3 regions of the Exiguobacterium sp. s36 genome follow, and region 2 is predicted to be linked to each of the others. Evidence: riboswitches for the same ligand, from Rfam matches in the RefSeq annotation. Region 2 holds a riboswitch; each other region holds the start of a gene.
The links. Region 2 has a riboswitch for thiamine pyrophosphate ahead of tenA (thiaminase II). Riboswitches for the same ligand answer to the same signal wherever they lie in the genome.
Positions count from the first base shown of each region.

Region 1: another riboswitch for thiamine pyrophosphate. It lies ahead of thiT (energy-coupled thiamine transporter ThiT); the one in region 2 lies ahead of tenA (thiaminase II).
Region 3: another riboswitch for thiamine pyrophosphate. It lies ahead of KNP95_RS13650 (Ykof family thiamine-binding protein); the one in region 2 lies ahead of tenA (thiaminase II).

Region 1 covers NZ_JACSLW010000002.1:306,397-312,537, reverse strand. The annotation lists gene pknB (Stk1 family PASTA domain-containing Ser/Thr kinase) at 1-1,130, shown strand, start outside; gene rsgA (ribosome small subunit-dependent GTPase A) at 1,175-2,059, shown strand; gene rpe (ribulose-phosphate 3-epimerase) at 2,061-2,717, shown strand; TPP riboswitch at 2,737-2,837, shown strand; gene thiT (energy-coupled thiamine transporter ThiT) at 2,914-3,486, shown strand; gene KNP95_RS07070 (thiamine diphosphokinase) at 3,486-4,073, shown strand; gene rpmB (50S ribosomal protein L28) at 4,132-4,320, opposite strand; gene KNP95_RS07060 (Asp23/Gls24 family envelope stress response protein) at 4,574-4,936, shown strand; gene KNP95_RS07055 (DAK2 domain-containing protein) at 4,959-6,141, shown strand, end outside.
Region 2 covers NZ_JACSLW010000006.1:66,426-72,566, reverse strand. The annotation lists gene thiE (thiamine phosphate synthase) at 1-443, opposite strand, end outside; gene thiD (bifunctional hydroxymethylpyrimidine kinase/phosphomethylpyrimidine kinase) at 415-1,251, opposite strand; gene thiM (hydroxyethylthiazole kinase) at 1,251-2,039, opposite strand; gene tenA (thiaminase II) at 2,036-2,710, opposite strand; TPP riboswitch at 2,792-2,896, opposite strand; gene pelG (exopolysaccharide Pel transporter PelG) at 2,958-4,406, opposite strand; gene pelF (GT4 family glycosyltransferase PelF) at 4,387-5,805, opposite strand; gene KNP95_RS12620 (DUF2194 domain-containing protein) at 5,802-6,141, opposite strand, start outside.
Region 3 covers NZ_JACSLW010000008.1:3,800-9,940, forward strand. The annotation lists gene KNP95_RS13625 (amidase family protein) at 1-886, shown strand, start outside; gene rlmN (dual-specificity RNA methyltransferase RlmN) at 956-2,017, shown strand; gene KNP95_RS13635 (SMP-30/gluconolactonase/LRE family protein) at 2,195-3,076, shown strand; gene KNP95_RS13640 (hypothetical protein) at 3,089-3,352, shown strand; gene KNP95_RS13645 (GTP-binding protein) at 3,457-4,650, shown strand; TPP riboswitch at 4,712-4,812, shown strand; gene KNP95_RS13650 (Ykof family thiamine-binding protein) at 4,894-5,487, shown strand; gene KNP95_RS13655 (ECF transporter S component) at 5,480-6,055, shown strand; gene KNP95_RS13660 (ABC transporter ATP-binding protein) at 6,048-6,141, shown strand, end outside.

The sequences.
Region 1 (6,141 bases), on a different contig from region 2:
CGGAACGTGCGAACGAACCGAAACGCCTCAGTACGGAACAGGACGCATTCGATCAGACGCTCGTCATGTCACCGGTCGTCCCGGACGAACCGAACGTCAAAGAGACACCGGAACAACCGGTCGCACCGAGCGAACCTGAGACAGCGAACCCGAAGCCGAAACGGAAGAAGAAGTGGTGGCTTTGGCTCCTACTCCTCTTCTTGTTGATTGGCGGCGGAATCGGGGCATATGTCATCGCCGATGAGATGTCCCGTGCCGTCGTGCCAGACGTCGTCGGGATGACGAACGACGAAGCGACGACCGAACTCGAAACAGCCGGTTTTGTCGTCGAAGCGACAGAGCGGGCGAGCGATAACATCGCCGCTGGCGACGTCATTTCGCAGACACCGCAAGCCGGTCGGAAACCGAAACGCGGAACGACCGTGACGATTGTCGTGTCGGCCGGGAAAGAGACGGTCGCGATGCCGGACGTCGAAGGATTGTCTCAGTCGGCGGCCGAGCGGACGCTCAAAGACCTCGACTTTGCGGATATCGAAATTCAATCCGAGGCGTCGGAGACGGTCGATAGCGGCGATGTCATCTCCCAGTCGATTGCTCCGGACAACGAGGTCGTCCCGTCTGAAGAGACGGTGACGCTCGTCGTCTCGACCGGTAGCAATAAAGTCGAACTCGCCAATTTAGCCGGGTATACGTTTGAGGAAGCGACGACGTACGCCGAACAGAATAGCTTGAAAATCGTCAAACGAGACGAGTATTCAACGAGCGTGCCCGCCAACCAAATCATTCGTCAGTTACCGACGGCCGGAACAGCCGTCGACCCGGGGACGGAATTGACCGTCATCGTGTCGCAAGGGGTCGAACCGACCGACGTCTCGATTGAACGGGAAGTCAACGTCGAAATCGATCCGCCTGCTGAAGGCGAAGAACCTGTGGCACTCGAGGTCGTCATTCGGACGGTAGACGCCCGTGGCGAAGTCGAAGTGTTGCGTGATAAGATAACGGAGACGACGACTTACTCGTATACGCTCGTCATTGCACCGGACGAAGTCGGAACCGCGACGATCGAAGTCGACGGGGAAGTCGTCCGGACGGATACGGTGACGTACGCACAAGCAAAAGATTCACAATGAAGAGGTGGCGCGCGCGTCGCCTCTTTTTCTAAGGAGGTCATAGGATGAAAGGTACGATTATTCGATTACAAGGCGGGTTTTATGATGTCATGACGGAAGAGAAACAAGAAATCCGTTGTCGCGCCCGCGGCAATTTCCGCAACCGGAACATCTCGCCGGTCGTCGGCGACGATGTCGATATTCAAGACCAAGGGGACGGCACAGGCTATATCTTGGCCGTCGATGAGCGGTCGAACCATCTCGTCCGCCCGCCGATTGCTAACATCGATCAAGCGTTCTTGCTGTTCTCGGTCAAGGAACCGGCATTCTCGTTCCATCTGCTCGACCGTTTCCTCGTCTTAATCGAATCGAAGCAAGTCCATCCGATTATTGTCTTAACGAAAATGGACTTGTTGACGGAGTCGGAACTCGAAACGATTCAAGCGGCAGCGGCCTTATATCGGTCAATCGGCTATGAGGTCATCGAGACGTCGACGGAGACCGGGTCGGGGATTGAACAAATTCGTGGGTCGTTTAAAGAGAAGACGAGCGTGTTTGCCGGACAGACCGGAGTCGGCAAGAGTTCGCTCTTGAACGCGGTCGCGCCGGAACTAGAACTCGCGACCGGGAAAATCTCGAAGTCGCTCGGCCGAGGCAAGCACACGACGCGTCACGTCACGCTCATCACGCTCGCTGACGGGCTCGTCGCTGACACGCCTGGTTTCTCAAGCCTCGAGTTCCCAGAAGAACTCGAAGTCGAGGAGATGCGCTGGTGCTTCCCTGAGTTCGTCGAGCGGCACGACGACTGTAAGTTCCGAGGCTGTGCCCATTTGAACGAACCGGGTTGTGCCGTCAAAGCGGCCGTCGAGGCGGGAGAAATCGCTTCCACCCGTTATGAGAATTATGTTACGTTTATGGCAGAGTTAAACGATAGACAACGGAGGTACTGACATGATTAAAATTGCACCCTCGATTTTAGCGGCGGACTTCGCCAACCTAGAGGCAGAAGTGAAGGCGGTCCAAGAGGCCGGCGCGGATTATATCCATTTTGACGTCATGGACGGTCAATTCGTCCCGAACATCTCGATCGGTCTCCCGGTGCTCGCGAGCTTACGGAAGAAGTCGGACATGGTGTTAGACGTCCACTTGATGATCGACCAACCGGAGCGCTTCGTCGAAGACTTCATCAAGGCGGGAGCGGACATCGTCACCGTCCACGTCGAAGCGACGAACCATTTGCATCGCGTGCTTCAACAAATTAAGGCGGCCGGAGCCAAGTGTGGCGTCGTTCTCAACCCGCATACGCCGCTGTCATTGATTGAACACGTGCTCGGTGACGTCGACATGGTACTTCTCATGACGGTGAACCCTGGCTTTGGGGGTCAGAAGTTCATCGAATCGGTCGTGCCGAAAATCGCGGCGTTGAACGAGATGCGCCAAGCGCGCCGTCTCGACTTTGAAATCGAGATTGACGGCGGCGTCAACGCGGAGACTGCGAAATTATGTATCGATGCCGGTGCTGACGTGCTCGTGGCCGGCTCGGCCATCTATAACGAGCCGAGCTATAAAGACGCAATCGATAGCATTCGCAACGCATCTCGTGTATAATCGTCCATAGAACAACAAATATTGTCGCAAGGGGTGTCACATTCTGTGGCTGAGAGGCATACGCTAACCCTTTGAACCTGTTCCGTTCACACGGACGTAGGGATGTGGCGAAAATGCACGTTGCTACTCGATAGCAGCATGGCGTTTACGTCATGCTGCTTTTTGTCGTTCGCTCATATTTTAAGGAGGGAAATAGATGAAACAACGTTTAAAATTACAGGCGCTCATTGAAATCTCATTGTTCGCCGCACTCGGTTTGATTTTTGATTTGCTCATCCCGTTCCGGATGCCGCAAGGCGGGTCGATCAGCTTGGCGATGTTGCCGATTTTCGTCATGGCGTATCGTCACGGTTTGAAAGGCGGACTTGCGACCGGTGCACTTGTCGGAACGCTGCAACTGCTGTTCGGGGCCTACATCTTCACGCCGGTCCAGTTCCTGCTCGACTACACGTTCGCTTACGGTGTCGTCGGGATGGCGGGACTGTTTGCTGGTCAAGTGAAACGAGCCGCCAAGGATGAGGCGAAAAAGACGCTCGTCGTTTATTTGGTGCTCGGCGCGCTCCTCGGTTCACTGCTTCGTTACGGCGCCCACGTCTTGTCGGGGATCGTCTTCTTCGCCGAATACGCGGAAGGTCCGGTCGTCGCCTACTCGTTCGCCTATAACATGACGTACATGCTCCCGTCCTTCCTCGTGTCGGCCGTCGTCCTCGTCCTCTTGTTCGTCTCGGCGCCGCGCTTCGCGACGCTCGCGACCCGGGACGTCCGCTAATGCGGGTGTTGATTGTGGCGGCCAGCCCGGAACCAATCTCGGGACTCCCGCGTGACGTCGATTACATCATCGGCGTCGATGGGGGGTACGAGACACTGTTGAACCACGGGCTGAACCCAGATCTCGTCGTCGGCGATTTCGACTCCTTCACGGGCGAAGTGCCGATCGACGCCGTCCGCTATCCATCTGAGAAAGATGTGACCGACCTCGAGATCGCTCTCGAGGCGGCACGGGGGCATGGCGCGACGGAGATGATTGTCTACGGTGCGCTCGGCGGCCGGCTCGATATGACGCTCAGCAATATCGGTCTGCTCGAGGCGTATCCGGAGATGCGTCTCGTCACGGCAGGGCAGACGGTACGACTCGTCGGGTCGGGACGCTATGAACTCCCGCGTCAAGACGGTCACTATTTGTCGCTCATCCCATGGAAGCAGGCGAACGTGACCATCCGCGGCGTCAAATATCCGCTCGACCGTCACGATGTCGTCAGCCATGAGGCGCTCACCATCTCGAACGAATGGGACGATGAAGCGGCGGATTTGATCGTGCACGAAGGCATGGTGCTCGTGCTGTATGTCAAAAAATGAACACAAAAAAATCCCATCGGCGAATGCCGCTGGGATTTATTTCGTTCGTGTATAAAAATTATACGCGTTCAACGAGACCTGATTTAAGAGCGCGAGCTGAAACCCAAACTCGTTTAGGTTTACCGTCAACGAGAATACGAACTTTTTGTACGTTTACACCCCAAGTGCGTTTTGTCTTGTTGAGTGCGTGCGAACGGTTGTTACCTGATTTAGGTGATTTACCTGTTACGTAGCATTTACGTGCCATGCGTTTCCCCTCCTTTTTTATGTGGGTTCGTCCTAATAGACACTCGTTTATATTAGCACGGGTTTTTTCACGATGCAACTAGAAAATCATAGGATGACAAGAAAAAAACTTGACATTACTGGAAAGGATTTTAATAATGAATGAGGGTTACGGCTACAATTGACCGAGTTTATGGAGCAGGTTCTTTTAATAACTAGGTACTTATTGTAGAATGTAGTGAAGGAATCATTCCGAATAAAGGAGGCTACTCCATATGGCAATTGAAATGAAGACAACATATGGCAATATTGACATCACGAACGACGTGGTCGCGACACTCGCAGGCGGTGCGGCGATGGAATGTTTCGGCGTTGTGGGAATGGCGTCTCAAGCTCAATTGAAAGACGGGATCGCAGAACTATTGAAACGTGAAAACTACGCCCGAGGCGTGGTCGTACGTCAAGATGGAGAAGACGTACATATCGACATGCACATCATTGTAAGCTACGGGACGAAAGTGTCGGAAGTCGCATACAACGTGCAAAGCCGTGTAAAATACACGCTCGGTGAAACTTTAGGATTAAACGTTTCGTCGGTAAACATATTCGTACAAGGCGTTCGTCTGACGAATGACTGACGAGAACGAAGGAGGATTTGGTGTGGGTTTAAAACGTTTAGATGGATTGGTGTTCGCGAACATGGTCGCGAACGGTGCAGCCAACTTGAGCCAGAATGCGGATTATGTAGATTCGCTTAACGTCTTCCCGGTGCCGGACGGCGACACGGGGACGAACATGAATTTGACGATGACATCGGGTGCGAAAGAAGTGGCCGCACTCAACTCGGCGAATATCGCTGACGTCTCATCGAAGTTTGCACGCGGTCTCTTGATGGGGGCACGTGGGAACTCGGGCGTTATTTTGAGCCAGTTGTTCCGTGGTTTCGGTAAAGCAATCGAAGGCAAGACAGAAGTGTCGACAGTCGATTTCGCCGAAGCGTTGAAACGTGGCGTCGATACGGCATACAAGGCGGTTATGAAACCGGTTGAAGGAACGATTTTGACGGTTGCTCGTGAAGCGGCCGACGAAGCGCTCCGTGCTTCAGAGTCGACGAGCGACTTCAACGAGTTCATGGAACTCGTGATTGTCGAAGCGAAAGCTTCACTCGAACGGACACCGGACTTATTGCCGGTCTTAAAAGAAGTCGGCGTCGTCGATTCAGGCGGCCAAGGCTTGCTCGTCATTTATGAAGGGTTCCTCGCGAGCCTCGAAGGCAAAGAACTTGAGAAACCACATGCACCGGTCATGGATGCGCTCATTGAAGCTGAACATCATGCCCACGCCGCGCAAGGATTCATGTCGACGGAAGACATCGAATTCGGCTATTGCACGGAAATCATGGTCCGGTTCCAAGACGAGAAATTGAAGGACGTGCCGTTCAACGAGGACGCGTTCCGCAATGAATTGTCTGAACTCGGTGACTCGCTCCTCGTCGTCGCAGACGAAGAGTTGCTCAAAGTTCACGTTCACGTCGAGACGCCAGGTGACGTCATCACGAAAGGACAGCGTTACGGGGAACTCGTCGCTGTCAAAATCGAGAACATGCGTCAACAGCACTCGACCATCTTAGAAGAAGAACATGGCGCCAACCAGCACGGCGTTCAAACGGCTGCTCCGACGGCTCCGAAGGCGAAAGCGCCGTTCGCGATCGTTACGGTCGCGATGGGCGAAGGTGTCAGCGAATTGTTCCGTTCACTCGGGGCGGCCCACGTCATCGAGGGCGGTCAGACGATGAACCCATCGACGGAAGATATCGTCAAGGCGATTGAAGCGGCCAACGCGG
Region 2 (6,141 bases):
CCGGCGTCTTCTTTCGAATTCGTCGGGTGGACCGGACCGATGCCCACATAATCCGCATGCTCGATGGCCGCCGCTACTTCTTCGAGCGTGTGCACCGAGACACCAAGCCATTTGTTCGGGCCGATTCGCTCACGAACGCGTGCGGCCTCGGCATCATCCTGTCCGATATGCACGCCGTCAGCATCGATGCGCTCTGCTAGTTCGACGTCATCATTGATGATGAACGGAACATCGTATGAGCGGCAGAGTGTTTGCAACGCTCTCGCCATCGCTTCTTTTTTATCCCCATACAGTGCATGTTTACCTTTTTCACGAAATTGAAAACATGTCACGCCACATTGAAGTGCCGTTTCCACCGTCTGGAGCATGTCTTCCGCGTTCGCGGTTCCGCAAATAAAGTAGAGCCGCAACTGCTCAGCGATGGTTCGTTGTGATGGATTCAAGCGTCACACCTGCCTCTCCATGTGTCGCATACGCCCAGTGATTCGTCGGTCCATGTCCGGCACCGATATCGAGTCCATGCGTGATGGCACTTTGAATGAATCGCTTGGCGGTCACCGTCGCCTCGAGGATAGAATGGCCTTTGGCCAGTTCCGCCGTGAGCGCTGCCGAGAACGTACAACCGGTGCCATGCGTGTCACTCGTCTGGATGCGCGGGGCCGACAGGAGGAACGCCTCTGACGCCGTCATGACCAAATCGTCCGCAGTTGCGCCATCGAGATGTCCCCCTTTTAAAATAACGGCACGGACACCGTACGCTAACATCCGTTCTGCTGCTTCGATGCGGTCTTCAAACGTCCGAATCGTCATGCCCGTCAACACTTCCGCTTCCGGCACGTTCGGCGTGACGACGGTCGCGAGCGGCAAGAGGGATGTCTTGAGCGCCTGGACCGCCGAATCCTGAAGCAGCGAGGCCCCGCCTTTCGCAATCATGACCGGGTCAACGACGAGCCGATTGAATGTGTGACGCCGCACCCCGTCAGCGACCACCTCGATGCGCGCCGCATCGAACAACATCCCGGTCTTGCACGCCGCAATCATAAAGTCTGAACCGATTGCATCGAGTTGTTGCGTCACGAGTTCTGGTGACACCGCCTCGACCCCATGCACCCCACGCGTGTTTTGGGCCGTGACAGCCGTCAAAACACTCGTCCCGAACACACCGAGCTCTTGAAACGTCTTCAAATCAGCTTGAATGCCAGCGCCACCGCCCGAATCCGAACCGGCAATCGTCAACACTTGCTGCCGTATCATGACACCACCTCGATGCGGTCACTCGGCAACTCGACCGCCGTCATCTTGCCCAGCTCATTCAAGAAGTGAACGGGGAAGTCACCCGGCCCGTCGGCCAAAGCGGTAGCGAGTTCCCCGCACCGGGCATAACCGGCGAGCGCTGTCGCCGTGGCCGTTACCGCATCCCGTTCGACCGCAAGGAACGCACCGACGACCGCACTGAGTAAACAACCGGTCCCTGTCGTCCGGGCCATCGCGCCAGTGCCGCCTTTAATTTCTATCGTCACGTCCCCGTCGCTGACGACATCCGTCTCTCCGGTCACGGCAACGACACAGGTGTAGCGCTTAGCCGCTTCACACGCGATGTGATTCAAATCAACCCGCGTGTCCCCAGCGTCCACGCCGCGCGCCGCCGCGTCGAGGCCAATCAATGTCGCGATTTCTCCGGCATTCCCACGGATGACCGTCGCACGGACAGATTGCAGAATCGCCTTGGCGACGTCGCGCCGAAATGAGGTCGCCCCGACACCAACCGGATCGAAGACAATCGGACTACCTGCTTGATTCGCCGCCTGTCCGGCTCGAATCATCGTACGTTCCGTCATTGCATCGAGTGTACCGATATTGAGCACGAGCGCATCGCTTAAAGACGCCATCTCGGCCACTTCTTCGACCGCGGACGCCATGACCGGGGCCGCCCCGATGGCGAGCAACCCGTTCGCTGAAAAGTTGGCGACGACGATGTTCGTGATGTTGTGGATGAGTGGCCGTTCGGCTCTGACTTTGTCCCATAAGTCGCGCTTCATCGTGTCACCCCCGCCGGTAAATCCCACGACTCGAGCGTCCACGCCATCTCCCAAAACGCATGCTCGTAATAACAACTCTTCAAGAACAGCTGTTGATACCGGACCCGTTCTTCCGCCGTCGCCTGCCCAGCGAGCACGTCGAGCCGTTCAATCTGTTCCTCGACGAGGTCGCGGAACCATTCCGACCCGTACGTCGCAATCCACGTCGCATAAATCGGGTGGTCGGGTGTCGTGTCTTTCATGCGTTCGCCAATCTCGTAATAAACCCAATAGCACGGCAAAATTGCTGCGAGCACGTCACCGAGCGTTGGACCGGCATGTTGCATATGGAGCGCATAGGCGTAAGCCGTTGGGGCCGGCTCAAACGTCGCCCACTCCGCCTCCGTCACGTTGAGCAAGGTGAAAAACTCACGATGCAGCGCATGCTCTGCTTCGATGGTATGGAGCGCGTGCGTCAAAAAGCGGCTCGCTACTTCCATGTTCGGGGCGAGGGTCGCGCCTTTCGCCTGTACTTTCGAGAACTGATTCAAATAATACGAGTCTTGCATGACGTAATGCCGAAACTTCGCCTCGTCGAGTTCACCCGTTCCGAGCTCGCGGACGAACGGATGGTCAAAGCTGGCTTGAAACAAGGCATCGGCCTCTTGTCGTAAATGTGCAGTGAATGTCATGTTTTCTCCTCCTTTGTAATCAAAAAAGACGCCGCCTTCCATAACGGAAGCGGCGTCGGATTTACACAAAGTGTACGAAAACAATCGGTTCGCCCACTTCCCTACGCTAGCGTGAACTAGATCAGGTTCAAAGGGTCTGGACCTCGTCCATCTCAGCCGCGTCACGCGACTCCCCTAGTGGTAAACATTATGAAATTCGGTCATCTACGACCACATCATATCAGTCTTTCTCCGTACTGAAAACCCTTTATCGTGAGAATCGCCGGTTCAACAACGTCCCCATTTGCGAGAACCGCTCGGTGCCGAGCTTGCGCCGGTTCGAGGCGGCGAACACGTAATAATCAACTTTGCCCATATAATAAATCAAACGCAGGCCGGCCAAGAAGAACGTGATCGTCGTGCTGACGGCAAAGCCGACACCGTACCAATCGATGCCGCGCGGCAAGAGCAGTAACGTGAACAACGCGTTCAACGTGAAGAACGAGATGTTGACGAACAACGCCCCGCGCCGGTCCTCGAAATAGAGCAACAACAGCGTCAAGATGAGAATCATCGCATTCGCGAACGCCGCGAGCGTCGTCATCCGAAAGATTTGACCAATCTCATCCGGGACGCCAATCCAACTGACGAACGCGCCCGCCATCAGGATGGCGAACAGCGTCACGACGCCTTGGCTCCGCGCGAGTCGAATCAACTCATTTTTCAATACGGACGTCATCGTCTGTTTCGCCTTCTCGATTTGATGGAGTGCCCCGCCGTAGTTGATCAATCCATAAAACGTACGGTAGCGCTCATAAAACCGGGTCTCGACGGCAACGACGAACAAGAGCTGCGTCGGGATAATCGTCAAGTACGACCAGAAGATGGCCGTATCATAATACGGGTTGAACAGGAACGAGTCCGCGATGATGACACGTCCTTCACCGAACCAGATGATGAAATTCGTGACCCAAATCCCGAGCACGTACAACACGCCGATGGCGAACAAGTCCGGATAGCGGTCGAAGTACTTGAAGTACGAGAACTCTTTCACCGCGTAACGGAGTGGGAACGTCCGGAGCATCGCGAAGAATAACCCGAACAACGTCACAATCATCCCGACCGTGAAACCGAGCAACAGCTCGAGACTCGACGGGTCGACCATGAGACGGCTAATCGCATAGACGCTCCCGACCGAGATAAGTCCGCCGAGCAGGAAGCTATAGGCCACCGCTTGATAATACTTGGCGGCACTTAAAAACAAGAACATGACCCAGATGACGTTAATCGTCATGAATAAAACGAACAACGTCAGTTTGTACAGAAAATCGAGCGGCGACAATAGCCAAAAGATACTATACAGCAAGCCTGCCGCGAGAATCGTCACTTTGAGCATCCCGGTGAACACCGGGAAAATCTCATGTGCCTTCTTCTCATAAAACAAGTCCGCCACGTATCGGGTGACGACGAGCTGTTGAAAACTGAACAAGATTTGCGAGAAGATGAACGCGTACGAGACCGAGATCATGAAGAGCGTCCGTTCGGCGAGCGACAACGTCGGCATTTGGAACGCCAACCATTGAATCGTACCGACGACCAAGATGACAATCAACCACGGTCCGGATGTGACGAGGCCGGAGAACGTGTACGCCTTTAGCCGGGACGAATAGTAGTCTTCTTGGAACAACTTCTGTAACTTAAACCCGATGCCCGCCATACTGTTCCCTCCTCGCTTCATAGATAGCCTTATAGCGGTCCACGACTTGTTGGAGACGATAATATTGGCGGACCCGCTCCCGTCCGTTCTTGCCGAACCGTATTCGTTCCTGCGGGTAATCCATCATCCATTCGACTTTGTCGGCGACCGCTTCCGGATGAACCGGTGGCACGATGAAACCGGCCGGACCAAACGGGTCATCCGCTCGTCCGTATAAAAGCTCGGAACAGGCGCCGACATCGGTGGCGACCCACGGAATCCCGGCGGCCATGCCTTCGAGAATCGCGAGCGGCTGCCCTTCCGAGATGCTCGTCAGGAGCAGTAGATCAAAGGTCGGCAAATACGTTTGGACGTCCACTTTCCCGGCCAGTTCGACATAATCGCTCAATCCGCTCTGTTCGATGAGCAGACGGCACTCTTCCGCATATTCTTCATCCTCGTCGAGTGGACCCATGATTGTCAGTTTGAACAGACGATGCCGCTCCTGCAAAATCTTGGCGGCATAAATCATCGTCTTCAAGTCTTTGATGGGAACGAGGCGGACGATGGCACCGATTTGAAAGAGGTCGTGCTCCGGACGATTGACCGTCGCCTGGATTTGTCGGTCGGCAATCCCGTTGGCGATAATTTTCGTCTTCTCGCTCGGGGCGCCGATCCATTCCTGATATTCGCGATTCCGCTCGAACAAGGTGATAATTTCATCGGCCGCGTTATACGCCTCGCGGGACAAGTGGTGGAAGAACCGGACCCATCTCGGCTTATACGGCGCCGGAATCCAATACGACTGTAAAATTTCTTCCTCGCGTTCACGGGAATAAATGCCATGCTCGGTCAAGATGAACGGGATCCCTTGCGTCTCTTTCATGTAGGAAGCGACTACCCCGGCATAACCCGTCGATACGGAATGGACGAGGTCGACTTTCGGGAGCGGCTGATGGAGCACCCGCAAAATCGGGGTGTACATGCTTTGCCACATCCAGAAATAGTCGATGAACGAGCCGCCGTTCATCTCTTCGGCGTAGGCGGCCTTCACGTTGCGCCAAAAGAACTCGCTCGCGAAAAACGCCTCGCTCGAAGGCACTTCTTTCCCGAGTAGTCGCAACGCTTGCCGGTTCGGGCTTCTTAACATGAGCCAATCCGACACGTTTTGTTCGTCGTCGGCACCCCACTTCAATCGTCCCCTCGCGCGTTCACCTACGTCGTTCAAATACAGATGGGTGATGCCGGAGACGTTCGGAGGGAGCGCGTATTTCATGTCTTCTGGCCGTTTCTCGGTCGGTTGAATCGAGATGATTTCAAACGACACCTCGGGCATCGCCTCGATTAACGTCTGCGTCCAGCTCGATACGCCTCCGCTCACGTACGGATAACTGCCCTCTAAGACAAGTCCGATTTTCATTGCGCTTCCCCCTTGATGTCTATCTCAGCGTTCGCCGATGTCAGTTTGACGAGATAGAGCGGTCGGTCGGCCTCCCACTGCTCGACCGTCCCGAAATCAAACTTTCCTGTCTCGAGTGACTGGCCCGGTTTCAGGCGAATCGTAAAATGAGACGGGTTGACGAGCCCTTCCCCGGCCAAATAGACCGTCGACTCATCGAACGTGACGTTCAAATCAGCTTGTTGGTAGGTGATCATCTTTTCGGTCGCGTAATGTTGCGTATACGCTTCGAGATGCGGATATTGGTCTCTCACGTCATGGACGATTTTTCGCAGGCTCATGAACATCGTATCCCAG
Region 3 (6,141 bases), on a different contig from region 2:
CTTGACGTTGCTTGCCGTCGGCAGCGAGACGAGCGGCTCGATTATTCACCCGAGCGTCCATAACGGAATCGTTGGCATCAAACCGACCGTCGGGTTGATTAGCCGCAGCGGCATCATCCCGATCTCCCGGTCGCAAGACACGGCCGGCCCGATGGCACGGACACTCCGGGATGCGGTGCTCGCCCTTGAGGCGATGGTTGGGGAAGATCCAGCTGACCCAGCGACGACGCATCTTCCGGCCGGTCCGCCTTACCGGACTTGTCTTGATGAGCGGCAAGCAGTCGGGATGCGTGTCGGTGTCGTCAAGACCGATCTGTCGGAAGAAGAGCAGGTGCTCTACGACGAAGCGATCGCATTGCTGAAACAGAGCGGCATCGAGATCGTCACCGTCGAACTGCCGACGAAAGCAGGGCTCGACCAAGGGGATATCCTGTACCATGAGTTCAAGCTCGGAATCGAGGCGTATCTCGCCTCGACGACGCTCCCGTATGAGACGTTGTCGGATTTGATTAACTGGAACAACAGTCATCCGGAGACGATTCCGCATGGACAGAAGACGTTCGAGAAAGCGAACGAACAATCGGGCCGCTTGATTGAGGACGCCTATTTGACGCGCCGCCTCGACGACGTCTATCACGCCAAGACAGACGGCATCGACCGATTGTTGGCCGAGCAGGAACTTCATGCGCTCGTCTTGCCGCATGACCACAATTATGACATGGCGGCGAAAGCCGGCCATCCGACCGTCACGATCCCGTATCGCTTGAAGGCGAGCGGGGCCCCGTTCGGTCTATCGTTCACCGGGACGAGCTATGCCGAACGCGACTTGATTCGTCTCGCCTATGCGTTCGAGCGTCACGTGACACGTCCCGTCCCACCGTTATAAGAACGTTGCACAGGTCGTCCACGTCCGCTACAATGGTACGTATGCGGATTGAAGAAAGGACAGATAGCAATGAAACCATCTATATACGGGCTGACATTCGATCAGCTGACGGAAGCGTGCGTCTCTTGGGGATACAGCTCCTTCCACGCTAGACAAATCTGGGACTCGCTCTATATCGACCGAGTCAAGCACATCGAGGACATCTCGGTACGGGCCGAGGTACGTGAGGCGCTCGCCGCCGAATACGTCATCTCGACGCAAGACCTGTTCGTCAAACAAGAAGCGGGCGACGGGACGGTCAAATTTTTACTTAAATTGCATGACGGACACTATATCGAGACGGTGCTCATGCGTCACAAATACGGACGTTCGGTCTGTGTGACGACGCAAGTCGGCTGCAACATCGGCTGTAGCTTCTGTGCGAGCGGCCTCTTGAAGAAGACGCGTGATTTGACGGCCGGCGAAGTCGTCGAACAGATCATGACCGTGCAACATTATTTGGACGAGGTCGGAGAAGGTGCCCGCGTCAGCCATATCGTCGTCATGGGAATCGGGGAACCGTTCGATAACTTCGATAACTTGGTCGATTTCCTCCGTGTCGTCAAAGACGAGCGCGGACTCGCCATCGCACCGCGTAAAATCAACGTGTCGACGAGCGGTCTCGCCGACAAGATTTATAAGTTCGCGGACCTCGATCTTCGCATCAATTTGGCGCTGTCACTCCACGCCCCGAACGATGCGTTGCGGACGCAAATCATGAAAATCAACCGGGCGTTCCCGCTCGACAAGCTCATGCCGGCCATCCGGTATTACGTCGAGAAGACGAACAAACGCATCACGTTCGAATATATTCTCTTATCGAAAGTGAACGATTTGCCGGAGCACGCCGAGGAACTCGCCGACTTGATTGACGATATTAAAGACAAGTCATACGTCAACTTGATTCCGTACAATCCGGTCAACGAGCATATTCAGTATGAGCGGAGCACGTCTGAGGACATCATGGCGTTTTATGACGTCTTGAAGAAGCGGGGCATCAATACCGGTGTCCGTCTCGAGCACGGGACTGATATCGATGCGGCCTGTGGCCAGTTGCGCAGCAAGCATATGAATGTCGAAGGCGCAAAATGACAGAGACTCCTTGAATCTCCTGATTCAAGGAGTTTTTTTGTCTTCTGCCCTAGATGGATTGCCGGCCCGGTTCAGTATTTTTCGTCCGAGCGGTTGCTATTTTGGGAAATGTTGAATAGAGAGTGCCCCCTCAGGGAATAGTCACTTGAAATCAATGTAGAGAGTGGAGGCAATTCAATGGAGACAGTAAACGCTGCGTTATGGATTCGAGTTCGAAATACGCTTGGGGAAGGCCCGTGTTGGGATGCGGAACTGAAACGCTTCTATTGGGTCGATATCGAGGGACATACACTTTGGTGGTACGATGAGAAAGAAGATGAACTGTCGTCGTTCGATATGGGACAACAGATCGGGTTCGCGGTCCCGAAAGTGACGGACGGCGTCGTCGTCGGCTTGAAAGACGGGATTTATGAGTGGGACGAGACGTCAAAAGAGCTCGATAAAATCGTCGAACTCGACGACCCAGAAGGAAAGCTACGCTTCAATGACGGGAAAGCCGACCCGTACGGCCGCATCTTCGCCGGCACGCTCCATCTTGAAGACGAGGCGGAACAAGCGACGCTATACCGGTTGAATCGCGACGGCAAGACCGAGGTCATGTTGAGCGAATTGACATTATCGAACGGACTGACATGGTCACCTGACCATTCGACGTTCTATCATATCGATACACCGACCGAGACGGTCCGTAAGTACGCCTTTGACTTGAAGACGGGAACGCTCGGCGAAGGAGAGGCAATCATCGATTTTTCAGTCGAGGACGGATTCCCGGACGGCATGACGTCCGACGAGGAAGGGTTTTTATGGATTGCGCACTTTGCTGGCGGCCGCGTCTCGCGCTGGGACCCGAAGACGGGTGAAAAAGTGCTCGAGGTGCTCGTGCCGGCCCCGAACGTCACGTCGTGCTGTTTTGTCGGCGACGATTTGAACCAACTCGCCATCACGACGGCTCGTGAGGGGATGGATGACGAGGCGCTCGAAGCCCATCCGGACGCAGGGTCGGTCTTCAAAATCGAGACAGACGTGAAAGGAATGCCGCTCTATCGGTTTGGACGATAAGGAGGTAAGGAGATGGTGAAGCGATTGCTCGTTCGTGCAGGCATCGGTTTGGCACTCGCGGCCGTGGCCAGGGTCGGAATCCAAAAACTACTGGATGCGAAACGGGAAGACAACCACACGTATTTGAATCCGCGCTGGGATGAGGCCCCGAGTGTCGATGCCGATAAGGATGAGGATGAGGTCGGTTTGACACAGCTCGATTCGATATATCGGGCCGAATGGCAGGCGAACGCGTACCCCCGCTCCGAGGCGGAACGCAAGGCGTTAGAAGAATAGGGGAAGTAAGCACGTCCGGAAACGGGCGTGTTTTTTTCTTGACAAGAAAGACGCGACCCGTCATCATCTAAAAAGTAATGATTACGATTTAGGAGTGGGGATATATGAAACGAATTCCAATCACGGTGCTGTCCGGTTATTTAGGGAGCGGCAAGACGACGTTGATGAATCATCTGTTGAACAATCGGTCAGGCAAGAAATATGCGGTCATCGTCAACGACATGAGCGAGTTGAATATCGACGAACGATTGATCGAGCAGAATGGCTTCTCGCGGACGGACGAAAAATTGGTCGAGCTATCGAACGGCTGCATCTGTTGCACGCTGCGTGAAGATCTGCTCGAAGCGGTGCAGGAGATCACGAACGACCGTGAGCTCGACGGGATCATCATCGAGTCATCCGGCATCTCAGAACCGATTCCGGTCGCCCAAACGTTTACATACGCAGATGACGCCCTCGGTATCGATTTGACGAGCCGCGTCTATATCGATGCGATGGTGACCGTCGTCGATGCGTATCGGTTTTTGAAAGACTTCAACTCGGGCGAGTCGCTCCATGAGCGCAAGCAGGCCATCGATGAGACGGACGTCCGCGAAGTCGTCGACCTGCTCGTCGACCAAATCGAGTTCGCGGACATCATCGTCTTGAACAAGGCGGACCGCGTGACCGAGACGGAACTCGACGAGATGGCCGGGCTGTTAAAGGCGCTCAACCCAACCGCCAAACTGTTGACGTCGGTCCACGCGAACGTGGAACTGACCGAGCTGTTGGACGTCAATCTGTTCGATTTCGAGCAGGCGATGCACGCCGCCGGCTGGATTCAAGAACTAGAGGCCGAGACACACACACCAGAGACGGAGGAATACGGAATCAGCTCGTTCGTCTATCGCCGCCGTCGTCCGTTTCATCCGGAGCGGCTCCACGCCTGGATTGAGGCGTTCCCGGATCAAGTCGTTCGTGCCAAAGGTTTCTTATGGATCGCCTCCCGGAACGACATCGCTTGCCTATTCTCGCAAGCGGGGTACGCATCGACGCTCGAACACGCGGGACGTTGGCTCGCGACGTTGCCGGAGGAGGAACGCCATCTCATGTTCGCGGCAGAACCTGAGCTCGCCGCCGACTTCGTCGAGCCGTACGGGGACCGTCAGACGGAGCTCGTCTTGATCGGGCAGCAGATGGAGCGTTCGGTCATCGAGGCCGGACTCGACGCGTGTCTATTGACGGATGAGGAGATGGCGCTCGATTGGACGACATTGCAGGACACGCTTCCGGGGAACGGTATCGTGACTTTCACATAAACCGTTTACAAATTCGGAGCGGTCGTCTATACTTCTCGTTGCATAGATAACCGCATACATTGGACTACACTAGGGGTGCTTCGGCTGAGATGTGAGCATGGCTCCAATCCCTTATGACTCGATCCGGGTAATACCGGCGTGAGGAAGTGTGGCACTTTTTCTAATGGATTTTTACATTGAACGAGTGGCCGCATTCTCATGGATGCGGCTTTTTTGTGTACATACAATAAGGGGGAATAGAACATGAACAACCAATGTGGTACGAGTCCGATTGTCGGATTCCGCTTTACGCTGAGCCCAATGACATCTGATTTTGTGAGTATCATCAAAGGGGCATTGAAAGAGACGAACTTGCAAAACGTTTGGCGGCATACCGATGACGTCTCGACTGTCATCCGGGGACGCAGTGAGCATGTGTTCGACGTGGCCAAAGCCGTCTTGTCACATGCAACGAAGACCGGGGAACATGTGTCGATGAGCGGGACGTTCTCGGTCGGGTGCCCAGGCGACACGGCAGGAGACAATCTGCTCGACGTGACGACTGATCCTGTGAACGGTACGGTATCGACCCAGTACGTCTCTTCCCAGTTCGCCCTCTATCCGCTCGGGGACGCGAAGTATATGGACATCATCTACGAAGAAATTGCGTTTGCGAAAGAGCGTGGCGTCTTCAATGACTCGATGCATTACGCCTCGGGCATTCACGGCGACATCGAACCGGTGTTTTCATTTTACGAGGCGACGTTCGACCGGGTCCGTGCGAAGACGAGCCACGTCGTCATGACGGTGACGTTCAGCGTGAACAGCCCGTCACACGAGGGACGTAACGATGCTTAAGTCGTGGAAGTTAAAAGAAATCGTCTTGTTGGCCATTTTATCGGTCGTGTTCGCTGTCGTCTATTTGGCGTTCGTACATGTCGGGAATCTATGGGCTGGCTTGATTGGACCGATCGCGTACGAATGGATTTTTGGGATTTGGTTCATCGTCTCGATTATTGCGGCTTATATCATCCGCCGACCTGGCGCCGCATTCTTGTCCGAAGTGCTTGCGGCGACGATTGAGATGATGATTGGTAACGCGATTGGACCTCGTATTATTTTAGTCGGGATCATTCAAGGACTTGGTGCTGAAGCGGCGTTTGCGGTCACGAGCTACAAGCGATATGACCTTTGGGTGCTCATGCTGGCCGGATTTGGTGCAGCTGCGACTAGTTTTGCGTATACGTACGTCATGGGTGGACTTGCTGCCCTCAGTCCGACATACGTGGCGACGATGTTCGCGTTACGAGCGACGAGCGGGATGATCATTGCCGGTCTGGGAGGTAAGATTTTAAGCGACTTGTTGCTTCGGACGGGTGCGCTCGAAGGGTATGCCATCGCGCGTCAGGGACGTGTGCATGGTTGATGCAGAACAGCTGTCATTCCGCTATCCGGAAAAACAGAGCAAAGTATTGACGGACATCACGCTTCAATTAACGGCTGGGAGGACTC